Regions from separate parts of the Bradyrhizobium sp. McL0616 genome, predicted to be linked through region 2. Evidence: predicted binding sites of a transcription regulator. Region 2 holds the regulator's gene; the other holds the start of a gene.
The links. Region 2 encodes PhoB, which activates phosphate uptake and scavenging genes when phosphate is short. Its sites were predicted from a motif close to TGTCATNNANCTGTCAT; they were not measured.
Positions count from the first base shown of each region.

Region 1: the regulator PhoB is predicted to act here: its motif matches at 4,529-4,545, upstream of ugpB (sn-glycerol-3-phosphate ABC transporter substrate-binding protein UgpB).

Region 1 is NZ_CP188255.1:110,213-116,831, forward strand. Features, by position in the region: gene aroA (3-phosphoshikimate 1-carboxyvinyltransferase) at 1-1,110, opposite strand, end outside; gene ACPPVR_RS00485 (TIGR02300 family protein) at 1,270-1,680, shown strand; tRNA gene ACPPVR_RS00490 (tRNA-Ala) at 1,776-1,851, shown strand; gene ACPPVR_RS00495 (MarR family winged helix-turn-helix transcriptional regulator) at 1,959-2,417, opposite strand; gene ACPPVR_RS00500 (organic hydroperoxide resistance protein) at 2,573-2,998, shown strand; gene ACPPVR_RS00505 (CaiB/BaiF CoA transferase family protein) at 3,176-4,378, shown strand; gene ugpB (sn-glycerol-3-phosphate ABC transporter substrate-binding protein UgpB) at 4,598-5,914, shown strand; gene ugpA (sn-glycerol-3-phosphate ABC transporter permease UgpA) at 5,965-6,619, shown strand, end outside.
Region 2 is NZ_CP188255.1:8,342,811-8,349,429, forward strand. Features, by position in the region: gene argF (ornithine carbamoyltransferase) at 78-1,001, opposite strand; gene ACPPVR_RS40280 (aspartate aminotransferase family protein) at 1,001-2,209, opposite strand; gene ACPPVR_RS40285 (GcrA family cell cycle regulator) at 2,672-3,181, shown strand; gene phoB (phosphate regulon transcriptional regulator PhoB) at 3,315-4,022, opposite strand; gene phoU (phosphate signaling complex protein PhoU) at 4,045-4,761, opposite strand; gene pstB (phosphate ABC transporter ATP-binding protein PstB) at 4,773-5,594, opposite strand; gene pstA (phosphate ABC transporter permease PstA) at 5,591-6,436, opposite strand; gene pstC (phosphate ABC transporter permease subunit PstC) at 6,441-6,619, opposite strand, start outside.

The DNA of each region.
Region 1 (6,619 bases), 400 kb from region 2:
GTTGACACGGAGCATGGCGGCGGTGGCTTCGAGCCGGTCGGATTCCTTGACGCGCAGCTCTTGCAGGCCGCGCATGATGGTCGTGCCTTCGGCGAAGGAAGCGGCCACCGCCAGCACCAGATATTCGTCGATCATCGAGGGCGCGCGTTCCGGCGGCACCTCGACGCCACGCAGTTTTGACGCGCGCACGCGCAAGCGCGCCATCGGCTCGCCGGCATCGCCGCGCACTTCGCTTTCCTCGATCGAGGCGCCCATTTCGCGGAGTGTGGTGAACAGGCCGGTGCGCAGCGGGTTGGTCATGACATCGGACAGGACGACGTCGGAGCCCTCGGCGATCAGCGCGGCAACGATGGGGAACGCCGCTGACGATGGATCGGCGGGAACAATCACGGTGGCGCCGTGCAATTCCGGCTGACCCACGAGCGTGATGCGGCGGCCGTGCTGGCCCTCCCGCGTCGAGATGATGTCGGCGCCGAAATGCTTCAGCATCAGCTCGGTGTGGTCGCGGCTGGCCTCAGACTCGATGACGGTCGTGGCACCCGGTGCGGCCAGGCCGGCGAGCAGCACCGCTGATTTGATCTGGGCCGAGGCGACCGGGGTCTTGTAGGTGATCGGCAGCGGATCGCGCGCGCCCTGGACGGTCAGCGGCAGACGGCCGCCCTCAGCGGCGGAAACGACCTTGGCACCCATCTTTTCGAGCGGATCCAGGATCCGTCGCATCGGGCGGGTGCGCAGCGAGGCATCGCCGTCGAACACCGCCGAGATCGGGCAGCCGGCGACGGCCCCCATCACCAGCCGGCAGCCGGTGCCGGAGTTGCCGAAATCCAGCGGCGCGGTTGGTTGGGCGAAGCCGGCGACGCCTACTCCGTGCACCTTCCAGGCGAAATCCCCGGTGCGCTCGACCTTGGCACCCAGCGCCTGCATGGATTTGGCGGTGTTGAGGACGTCCTCGCCCTCGAGCAGGCCCGAAATCCGGGTCTCGCCGACAGCAAGTGCACCCAGGATCAGGGCGCGGTGGGAGATCGACTTGTCCCCGGGCACCCGTACTTTCCCGGTCAGGGGACCGCTTGCGCGCGACTGAAGCTGCGTCGGCTGGTCGGAATGGGTCAAGATTGTGTCCTTGGATGCGCCTCAAAGGCTGGCGCGCACGTACCACATGGTGTCCTCGACGTCACCGGCATGTCTTTCTCCCGTAATGCGCTATTGACAGCGGCCCGCCAACTAGCCAAGTGAAACACCGCTTTTCAGACATCCCAGGATTCCTCTGCCGTGGCCAAGTCCGAACTCGGAACCAAACGCATTTGCCCGACTACGGGCAAGAAGTTCTACGACCTCAACAAGACCCCGGTGATCTCGCCCTATACTGGCGAAGTCGTGCCGATCGCGCCTGTGGCGCCGGCCCGTGCGACCCGCGGTGCCGAACCCCGGCACGCGCCGGCCGCCGCCGCCGACACGCCGGAGCCGGCAGAGGTCGAGGAGGTCTCGCTCGAGGAGGCCGACGCCGAAGAGAACACCGGCAAGGTCAAGGCCGTCGTGCCCGAATCCGAGGAGGATATCGAAGCCGACGAGACCATCGATGACGACGATGACGATGATTCGACCTTTATCGCCGACGACGAAGAGGGCGATGAGGACGTCACGGACATCATTGGTGATGTCGGGGGCGATGAAGAGACTTGAGATCAGCCCTGATCTGTGAAAAAGGGTGCACCGCGCGAGTCACCAGGCTCGCCGGTCGGGAGTGATCCACCAGGGTCATCCCGTTTAAGGACTACGGGGCCATAGCTCAGCTGGGAGAGCGCTTGCATGGCATGCAAGAGGTCGGCGGTTCGATCCCGCCTGGCTCCACCACGCTTCGCCCTTCGGGCTACGCGTGGCGCAGCCGCGCAGAGCCCGAAGTGTGAAGCGTGGTGTCCGGCGAAGCCCGAAGGGCGAAGCCGGGCCTCTTACAAACTCCCCTACTCCCCGATCACTGCATTGAGCCGGTCGCGCAGCGCGACGATCTCGTCTTTCATCGCGATCAGCTCCGACACCGAGCAGTCCGACGCCGCCAGGATCGAGTGCGGCACGGCGCGCGCCTTTTCCTTCAGCGCGTGGCCCTGGGAGGTCAGCGCGATCAGCACCTGGCGCTCGTCCTCGCTCGAACGCGTACGCTTGACCAGATGGGCGGCCTCGAGCCGCTTGAGCAAGGGCGTCAGCGTACCCGAATCGAGAAACAGCTTTTCGCCGATGTCCTTGACCGCCACGTCGTCGCGCTCCCACAGCACCAGCATCACCAGATATTGCGGATAGGTCAGGCCGAGCCGTTCCAGCAGCGGCTTGTAGACGCGGTTGAACGCATGCGCGGCCGAATAAACCGCGAAGCAGATCTGATTGTCGAGCCGCAGCGGGTCCACCGCGGATTGTTTCCGAGCCATGTTCGATCTCGCGAGATTCCTCTCACCATTCTGGGACCTGGCGGCCGCCTATTCAATTGCGAACAATTAAATGTGAGGCGCCATAATTTCGATTGCGCACAATCTAATTGTTTGCGATATAGATCGCACCCCAACCGGAACCCAGGGAGACGAAAATGTCCGTGAACGTCCTCTACAAGACCAGCGCAAAAGCCACCGGCGGCCGTGACGGCCATGCTGCGACCCTCGACGGCGCGCTCGACGTCAAGCTCACCACGCCGAAGGAGCTCGGCGGCGGCGGCGGCGCCGGCAACAATCCCGAGCAGCTGTTTGCGGCAGGCTACGCCGCCTGTTTTATCGGCGCGATGAAGTTCGTGTCCTCGCAGGGCGGACCGAAGGTCCCGGCTGACGCCTCTGTCACCTCGACCGTCGGCATCGGCCCGCGTTCGGCCGGCGGCTTCGGTCTCGACATCGATCTCGCCGTCTCGCTGCCGGGCCTGGCCCGCGCGGAAGCCGAGGCGCTGGTCGAGAAGGCGCACCAGGTGTGCCCGTATTCCAACGCGACGCGCGGCAATGTCGACGTCCGCCTGACGGTCGTCTGATCGGAACAGCGGATTGGCTGGCCCGGGATCCCCCTCGGGCCGGCCGCTTCCGTTTGATTTGCCACGCTACGGCATGCGGCGCGCGCCCCGCATAACGCCCTACGCGACAAGCCATTGCTGGCTTGGACGAACCTCGCTAGGCCTGTGCGCAATGATCGACACAGGGGAAGCAAAGGCATGACTGAAGCCGCATTGGGCGCAATGAGCGGACTGCGCGTCATCGATCTCACGCGCGTGCTCGGCGGTCCCTACTGCACCCAGATCCTCGCCGACCATGGCGCCGACGTAATCAAGGTCGAGCCGCCGGCGGGCGACGAGGTGCGCGACTGGGGCCCTCCCTTCCATGAGGAGGACGCGGCCTACTTCGTCGGCATCAACCGCAACAAGCGCTCGATCGGCCTCGACCTCGCCTCCGAGGGCGGCCGCACAGTGCTGCTCAAGATGCTGGAGACGGCCGACGTCCTGATCGAGAATTTCAAGCCGGGCACGCTGGAGAAATGGGGCATCGGCAACGACGTGCTGAGCAAGACATTTCCGCGCCTCGTGCATTGCCGGATCTGCGGCTTCGGTGCCGACGGCCCGCGCGGCGGCAATCCCGGCTACGACGCCATCATCCAGGCCATGACCGGCATGATCGCAGCGACCGGCTCGCCCGAGAGCGGACCGATGCGGATCGGCGTGCCGCTGGTCGACATCACCACCGGGCTTTACGCGGCGATCGGCATCCTGATGGCGCTGTCGGAGCGGCAGCGCTCCGGCAAGGGCCAGTTCCTCGAGACCACGCTGTACGAGACCGGCCTCGCCATCATGCATCCGCACACCGCGAACTATTTCATGCATGGCAAGCCCCCTAGCCTGACCGGCAACGAGCATCCCAATCTCGTTCCCTACGCGATCTTCCCGACCAAGACCGACAACATCTTCATCGGCGTCGGCAATGACGGCACCTTCCGCAAGCTCGCCAACGAGATCGGCAAGCCCGAGCTCGGCACCGATCCGCGCTTTGCCCGCAACAAGGACCGCATCGCCAATCGCGAGGCGCTGCGCGCCGAGCTTGCCGCGGTGTTCAGCCAACATGAGGCCGAGCCGCTGTGCAATCGCCTGCTCGCCGCCGGCCTGCCCGCAGGCCCCGTGCAGAAGATCGACCAGGCGCTGACCAACCCGCACACGATCGCCCGCGGCGATGTCATCGAGAAGGATTGGTACAAGGGCGTCGCATCGCCGATCCGGCTCGATCGCAGCAAGCCGAGCCTGCGCCGCCTGCCGCCGAAATTCAGTCAGCACGCCCAGGAGGTGCTGGGCGAGTTCGGCTACTCCAAGGCGGAGATCGACGCGATGGTCGAGAAGGGCACGGTCTGCGGGCCTGAGCGCAAGCGCTAAGGCCCCCACCTCCGCATCCACCGAGCAATGCCGCACTGCGGCGCGGGCACTGGCGTGCACCGCGAACGGATGACGCTGCCCGCGTCGCGTTCGCCTATTTGACGACTTCCCTTTTGCCGCGCTTGCCGCTTTCGTTTCGGCCGCTTACACAGTCATGTGAACGTCATATGGCGCTGCTAGCGCAAGCGATCTTTTTGACGGCCAAGGGAGGTTTACTTGATGGCTCTTCGACACTTTGGGGCGGCTGCCGCATTTGCAATCACGGTTGGCATCGGCGTCTCGCCGGCCCTGGCCGTGACTGAAATCCAGTGGTGGCACGCGATGACCGGCGCCAACAACGACGTCATCGTCAAGCTCGCCACCGACTTCAACGCGTCGCAGAGCGACTACAAGGTCATCCCGACCTACAAGGGCAACTATCCTGACACGATGAACGCAGGCATCGCCGCGTTCCGCGCCGGCAACGCGCCGCACATCATGCAGGTGTTCGAAGTCGGCACCGCGACCATGATGGCCGCGACCGGCGCCGTGAAGCCCGTCTACAAGCTGATGGCAGACGCCGGCGAGAAGTTCGATCCGAAGAACTATCTGTCCGCGATCACCGGCTACTACTCGACCTCGAAGGGCGAGATGCTGTCGTTCCCCTTCAACTCGTCGTCGACCGTGATGTGGGTCAATCTCGACGAGCTGAAGAAGGCCAATATCGAGATCCCGAAGACCTGGCCCGAAACGTTCGAGGCTGCCAAGAAGCTCCACGACAACGGCCATCCGACCTGCGGCTTCTCCGGCTCCTGGGTGACCTGGGTCAATCTCGAGCAGCTCTCCGCCTGGCACAACGTGCCGCTCGCCAGCAAGGCCAACGGCCTCGACGGCTTCGACACCGTGCTCGAGTTCAACGGGCCGCTCCAGCTCAAGCATCTCGAGAAGCTGGTCGAGCTGCAGAAGGACAAGATCTACGACTACGCCGGCCGCACCAACACCGGCGAAGGCCGCTTCACCTCGGGCGAGTGCGCGATCTACCTGACCTCGTCGGCGTTCTTCGGCAACGTCAAGGCGCAGGCCAAGTTCAACTTCTCCGCCGTGCCGATGCCATATTATCCGGACGTCAAGGGCGCGCCGCAGAACTCGATCATCGGCGGCGCCTCGCTCTGGATCATGGGCGGCAAGTCGGCCGACGAATACAAGGGCGTCGCGAAGTTCCTGACCTTCCTCTCGGACACCGATCGCCAGGTCTACATCCACAAGGCTTCGGGCTATCTGCCGATCACCAAGGCGGCCTACGCCAAGGCGAAGGAAGAGGGCTTCTACAAGGACCAGCCTTATCTCGAGACCCCGCTGATCGAGCTGACCAACAAGGAGCCGACCGACAATTCCCGCGGTCTGCGCCTCGGCAACATGGTTCAGCTGCGTGACGTCTGGTCGGAAGAGATCGAGCAGGCGCTGGCCGGCAAGAAGACTGCCAAGCAGGCGCTCGATGCCGCTGTCGAGCGCGGCAACACGATGCTGCGTCAGTTCGAAAAGACCGCAGTGAAGTGAGGCAATGAGCGGCGGGCAGCGATCTCGCAGCCTGCCGCTCTGCTGACATCATGCAAAAGCAAGCCATTTTCCAAGCAAAGTTGTTGCCCTACGCGCTGGTTGCCCCGCAACTCGCGATCGTCCTGGTTTTTTTCTATTGGCCGGCCGGGCAGGCCGTCATCCAGTCCTTCCTGCTGCAGGACGCCTTCGGCCTCTCGACGAGCTTCGTCTGGCTCGACAATTACGTCGATCTGTTCAGGGACGCCGCCTATTTCGAGGCGGTCGTTCGCACCTTCGTCTTCTCGTTCGCCATCGCGATCTCGTCGCTGTCCTTCGCGCTCTTGCTCGGCGTGATGGCGGACAAGCCGCTGCGCGGCTCGATGCTCTACCGCACGCTGCTGATCTGGCCCTATGCGGTCGCACCGCCGGTGGTCGGCGTGCTCTGGATTTTCATGCTGCATCCCTCGCTAGGCGTGCTCGCGCGTTATCTTCGCGCCGCTGGTGTCGACTGGAACCCGCTGCTCGACGGCAACCAGGCCGCTGGGCTGATCATCCTCGCCGCAGCCTGGAAACAGATCTCCTATAATTTCCTGTTCTTCCTCGCAGGCCTGCAAGCCATTCCGAAGAGCGTGTTCGAGGCCGCCGCTATCGACGGCGCACGCCCGATGCGGCGATTCTGGACCGTGACCTTCCCGCTGCTGTCGCCGACCATCTTCTTCCTGCTGG
Region 2 (6,619 bases):
GTCGCATGCACGCACCACGCCCCAGTGTCGTCCGGGCTAAAGCCAGGACGACGAGGAATACCTACGTGACCGCGCCGTTACTTCACCGCGTCGAAGCACCAGGCCAGAATGCCCTTCTGCGCGTGCAGGCGGTTTTCGGCCTCGTCGAACACGACCGATTGCGGGCCGTCGATCACCTCGTCGGTGACCTCCTCGCCGCGATGGGCGGGCAGGCAATGCATGAAGAGCGCGTCGGGTTTGGCCAATGACATCAGCTTGGCATTGACCTGATAGGGCTTGAGCACGTTGTGGCGGTGCTCGCCCTCCTTGTCGCCCATCGACACCCAGGTGTCGGTGACGACGCAGTCGGCGCCGCGCACGGCGGCCTCCGCATCGGTGCCGAGCACGATCGGCGCGCCGGTGGCCTTGATGAAGTCACGCATCGCCTTCTTCGGCGCGAGCTCCGGCGGGGTGGCGACATTGAGCTGGAATTTGAAGCGTTCGGCCGCATGGGCCCAGGACGCCAGCACATTGTTGTCGTCGCCGGTCCAGGCCACGGTCTTGCCTTCGATCGGGCCGCGATGCTCCTGATAGGTCAGGAGGTCGGCCATCACCTGGCAGGGGTGCGAGCGCCGCGTCAGGCCGTTGATGACGGGCACGGTCGCGTTCGCCGCAAGCTCCAGCAGCGCCTCGTGATTGAGGATGCGGATCATGATGGCGTCGACATAGCGCGACAGCACGCGCGCGGTATCGGCGATGGTCTCGCCGCGTCCGAGCTGCATTTCCGCACCGGTGAGCATGATCGGCTCGCCGCCGAGCTGACGCATGGCGACGTCGAACGAGACGCGCGTGCGGGTCGAGGGGCGCTCAAAGATCATCGCCAGCGTCTTGCCTTCGAGCGGCCTGACCGGCTGATGCGCCTTCTGCTTCGCCTTCATGGCGGAGGAGGCGTCGAGCATGCTCTTGAGCTCCGACAACGGGAGCTCGTTGATATCGAGGAAATGTTTTGGCGTCTTGCTCATCAGCTTGCCGCCCGCTTGGTCTGACTGGCAGAAATCGCGGAGCAGGCCCGTTCGAGCCGCGCCACGCCGTCCTCGATCTCCGCTTCGGTGACGATCAAGGGCGGCAGGAAGCGCACGACATTGTCGCCGGCGCCGACGGTGAGCAGTTTTTCGTCGCGCAGCGCGGCGACGAGATCGCCCGACGGCACCACGGCCTTGATACCGATCAGAAGCCCCTCGCCGCGCACTTCGCTGACGATGTCGGGATGACGATCGATCACGGAGGCGAGCTTCTGCTTGAGCAGCAGCGACATCCTCTGCACGTGGTCGAAGAAGCCGGGCTTGAGCATGACGTCGAGCACGGCGTTCGCGGCAGAGACTGCCAGCGGATTGCCGCCGAAGGTCGAGCCGTGCGAGCCGGGCGTCATGCCGGAGGCCGCTTCCGCGGTCGCAAGGCAAGCGCCGATCGGGAAGCCGCCGCCGAGCGCCTTGGCCAGCGACATCACGTCGGGCGTGATGCCGAAACGGCGATGCGCGAACAGATCACCGGTGCGGCCCATGCCGGTCTGCACCTCGTCGAAGGCGAGCAGCAGGCCCTTCTCGTCGCAAAGCTGGCGCAGCGCGCGATAGAACGCCGGCGGCGCCGAGCGCACGCCACCCTCGCCCTGGAGCGGCTCGATCAGGATGCCGGCGGTCTGCGGGCCGATCGCCTTCTTCACGGCGTCCAGATCGCCATGTGCAACCTGGTCAAAGCCGTCCATCGGCGGACCGAAACCTTCGAGATATTTTGCAGATCCCGTCGCAGCCAGCGTTGCGAGCGTGCGGCCATGGAAGGCGCCCTCGAACGTGATCATGCGATAGCGCTCGGGATGGCCCTTGGCTGCGTGATGGTGGCGGACGAGTTTGATCACGCATTCCAGCGCCTCGGCGCCGGAATTGCAGAAGAACACGAAGTCCGCAAAGCTCTCGTTGCAAAGGCGCGCCGCGAGCTTCTCGCCGTCCGGGCTCTGGAACAGGTTCGACATGTGCCAGAGCTTGGTGGCCTGCTCCTGCAACGCCTTGACCAGCGCGGGATGGGCATGGCCGAGCGCATTCACCGCCACGCCAGAGGTGAAATCGAGATAGCGATCGCCATTGGTCGCAATCAGCCAAGAGCCCTCGCCGCGCTCAAAACCGATGTCGGCCCTGGCGAATACGGGGAGCAAATGCGGCGCGGCGCTGTTGGTCATGACGGTCTCTTTGGCGGTCGCCTGGATGTTTCGGACGGCCTGAACGTGCGTTGCGCAGCGCGTCATTGGTCCGGAAAACGAAACGTGCCGCCTTTTAAGGGCGGCACGCGTCACCATCTTATGCTTGGTACCACGGGTGTCAATGCCGCCCGGAAAGCCCCGCGAAATGCTGAATCCGTAGTCTTGCGGTGCCGAATTTGCGGGTTTTCACCACGGAACATGTGGACGCGAGTCGGCGGACTCTTGCGCGGGAGTCACGCCATATTGTAGCGTTTGGCTTGTCAGATACGACATCTCGTGCAGCGGTTCTGATCCTCTAAGTCCTCATGTACCGGCGTAAACGTTCGGGAGCGCTTCTGCGCCCGGCGAACTTCAAGGGATTCTGGCGGCACGGGTTTTTCGAGACTTAGGCATTCGCAGCGCAGCCCCAGCAAGGCGGCTCGTAGCGAGGGAAAGGGCGCAATGACGGTTTTGACATGGTCGGACGATCGCGTCGAGCAGTTGAAAAAGCTTTGGGAGGCCGGACTTTCGGCCAGCCAGATCGCAGCTGAACTCGGCAATGTGACCCGCAATGCCGTGATCGGCAAGGTGCACCGGCTGGGCCTGTCCGGCCGTGCCAAGAGCCCGTCGTCGGCAGCTCCGCGGCCACGCAAGGCGCGTCCCGCGCAGCACATGATGCGGGTGACCCGGCCGATTGCGCGCGGCAACACCGCGCTTGCGCAGGCCTTCGAGGTCGAGGCTGAGCCGGATCCGGTCACCTACGACAACGTGGTGCCGATGAGCCAGCGGCTGTCGCTGCTCGAATTGAACGAGGCGACCTGCCACTGGCCGGTCGGCGATCCCTCGAGTCCGGACTTCTTCTTCTGCGGCGGCAGGGCGCTCTCGGGCCTGCCCTATTGCGCCCAACACTCGCGCGTCGCGTACCAGCCGGCGTCAGATCGCCGCCGCGCGCCGGTGAAGCCGTCACGGTGAGTTAGTCTGCTTCCAAGGTTTCGCCGTCCAAGCGACGGCGGTTCGACAAATTCAGTGTCGTCCCGGCCTAGTGCGTAATAGGCCTGGACGACATCGGAGATGGTAGCGGCAGTCAGCAACTAACCACAGAACCCTACGCCTGCTCCGCCTTCGCAAACCGATCATCCAGCGCATAGCCGGCGCCACGGACGGTGCGGATCGGGTCCTGCTCGCGACCGAGATTGAGCAGCTTGCGCAGGCGACCGATATGCACGTCGACGGTGCGCTCGTCGATGTAGATATCGCGGCCCCAGACGCTGTCGAGCAGCTGCTCGCGCGAGAACACGCGGCCGGGATGCTCCAGGAAAAACTCCAGCAGGCGATACTCGGTCGGGCCGAGATCGATCGGCCGGCCCGAGCGCGCCACGCGGCGCTTGTCACGGTCGAGTTCGATGTCGCCAAACGCCAGCACGGTGGCGAGCCGCTCCGGGCTTGCGCGCCTGAGCAGGCCCTTTACGCGGGCGAGCAGCTCAGGGACCGAGAACGGCTTGACGATGTAATCGTCGGCGCCGGTCGCCAATCCCCGCACTCGCTCACTCTCCTCACCGCGCGCGGTGAGCATGATGATCGGGAGCTGCTTGGTATCGGACCGCGCGCGCAGCCGCCGGCACAGCTCGATGCCGGATAGCCCCGGCAGCATCCAGTCGAGCACGATCAAATCGGGGATGTGCTCCTTGAGACGGGTATCGGCGTCGTCGCCGCGCATCACCGTCTCGACGTCATAGCCGTCGCCTTCGAGGTTGTAGCGGAGAAGCTCGGTCAGAGCTTCCTCGTCCTCAACCACCATAATGCGTGCGCCCATGGGGTCGTCGCTCCTTAATTATTCAAGTATTCGGGAGGGTCGTGGCGAAGGTCGTCATGTCGCCCTTCGGCCGCTTGTCGGTCATGGCCTGACCTTCGATCATATAGAACACGGTCTCGGCGATGTTGGTGGCGTGATCGCCGATCCGCTCGATGTTCTTGGCGCAGAACATCAGATGGATGCAGAACGAGATGTTGCGCGGATCCTCCATCATGTAGGTGAGGAGCTCGCGGAACAGCGAGGTGCAGATGGCGTCGACTTCCTCGTCGCCCTTCCACACCGCCATCGCCGCCGGCAGATCATGCGCGGCATATGCGTCCAGCACCGATTTGACCTGCTGCTGCACCAGGTCGGTCATGTGCTCGAGGCCGCGGAACAGCTTGAGCGGATGGAAATCGGTCTCCAGCGCCGCGACGCGCTTGCCCATGTTCTTGGCGAGGTCGCCGATGCGCTCGAGATCGGTCGCGACGCGCATGGCGCCGACGATCTCGCGCAGATCGACCGCCATCGGCTGGCGGCGAGCGATGGTGAGCACGGCGCGCTCCTCGATGCGCTTCTGGAGCGCGTCGAGCTCGACGTCGGTGGCGACGACGCGCTGGCCGAGCGCGACGTCGCGGCGGATCAGCGCGTCGACGGAATCGACGATCATGCGCTCGGCAATCCCGCCCATCTCGGCGACCAGGCGGGTAAGTTCCTGGAGGTCGGTGTCGAAGGCCTTTGCGGTATGTTCAGAACCCATGTCCCGTCTCCTCAGCCGAACCGGCCGGTGATGTAATCCTGCGTGCGCCGATCGGTCGGCGACGTGAAGATCTTGCTGGTGTCGTCGAACTCGATCAGCTCGCCGAGATACATGAAGGCGGTCTTGTCGGAAACGCGGGCCGCCTGCTGCATGTTGTGGGTAACGATCGCAATCGTGTAACTCTCGGACAGTTCCTGGATCAGCTCCTCGACCTTGGCGGTCGAGATCGGGTCGAGCGCCGAGCAGGGCTCGTCGAACAGGATCACCTCGGGCCGCACCGCGACGGTGCGGGCGATGCAGAGGCGCTGCTGCTGGCCGCCGGACAGCGAGAGGCCGGAGGCGTTGAGCTTGTCCTTGACCTCGTTCCACAGCGCGCCGCCGCGCAGCGCCTTCTCGACGCGGTCGTCCATCTCGGACTTCGAGATCTTTTCGTAAAGGCGGATGCCGAAGGCGATGTTCTCGTAGATCGTCATCGGGAACGGGGTCGGCTTCTGGAACACCATGCCGACGCGGGCGCGCAGCAGATTGAGGTCGAGCTTGCCGTCGAGGATGTTGGTCTGGTCGAGCATGAGCTGACCGGTGGCGCGCTGGCCGGGATAGAGATCGTACATCCGGTTGAAGATGCGCAGCAGGGTCGACTTGCCGCAGCCCGACGGGCCGATGAACGCCGTGACGCGGTTGGCGCCGAGCGTCAGGTTGATGTTCTTCAGCGCGTGGTGCTCGCCGTAATAGAAGTTGAGATTGCGCACGGTCACCTTGGGGGGCGCCTCGGGCAGCACCGGCGCGTGGGGCAGGCCGCCGGCCGCGCTCATCGATACGGAAAGATCACTCATTTTGCGGTCCTCTCGGCGCCAAGGATGCGCGCACCAATATTCAGGGCAAGAACGGTCAGGGTGATGAGCAGCGCCCCGCTCCAGGCCAGCTGCTTCCAGTAGGCGTAGGGGCTCTGCACGAAGTTGTTGATGGTGACCGGCAGGTTCGCCATCGTCTTGTTCAGGCTCAGGCTGAAGAACTGGTTCGACAGCGCGGTGAACAGCAGCGGCGCGGTCTCGCCGGCGACGCGGGCGGTGGCGAGCAGCACGCCGGTGATGAGACCGGAACGGGCAGAACGATAAGCGATCCGCTTGATCACCAGCGAGCGCGGCAGGCCGAGCGCGGAGGCCGCCTCACGCAGTGCGTTCGGCACCAGAAGCAGCATGTCCTCGGTCGTGCGCAGCACCACCGGGATCACGATGACGGCGAGCGCGAGACAGCCGGCGAGCGCCGAGAAGCCGCGCATCGGCACCACCACCGCGCCATAGATGAACAGGCCGATGATGATCGAGGGCGCCGAGAGCAGGATGTCGTTGATGAAGCGGATTACGGACGTCAGCCTGTCGTTGCGGCCGTATTCGGCGAGATAGGTGCCGGCGAACATGCCGAGCGGCGCGCCGATACCGACGCCGAGCACGGTCATGATCACGGAGCCGACAATGGCGTTGAGCAGGCCGCCCTCGTTCGATCCGGGTGGCGGCGTATTCTCGGTAAAGAGCTGGAAGTTGAGTCCGGCGAGGCCATTGTAGAGCAGCGTGATCAGGATCAGCGCAAGCCAGGTGACACCAAAGGCGGTTGCGGCGATGCAGAGCCCGCGAATGACGACGTCCTTGCGGCGGCGGCGTGAATAGATCGGGTTCATGGCTTCAGTTCCCCGCCTTCTTTTCCAGCCGCATCAGCATCAGCCGCGCTCCGGCCAGCACGAAGAACGTCAGCACGAACAGGAGCAGGCCGAGCAGGATCAGGCCGGACTGGTGCAGGCCGTCGCTCTCGGCGAATTCGGAGGCGATCGCTGCCGAGATCGTGGTGCCCGGCGCGAAGATCG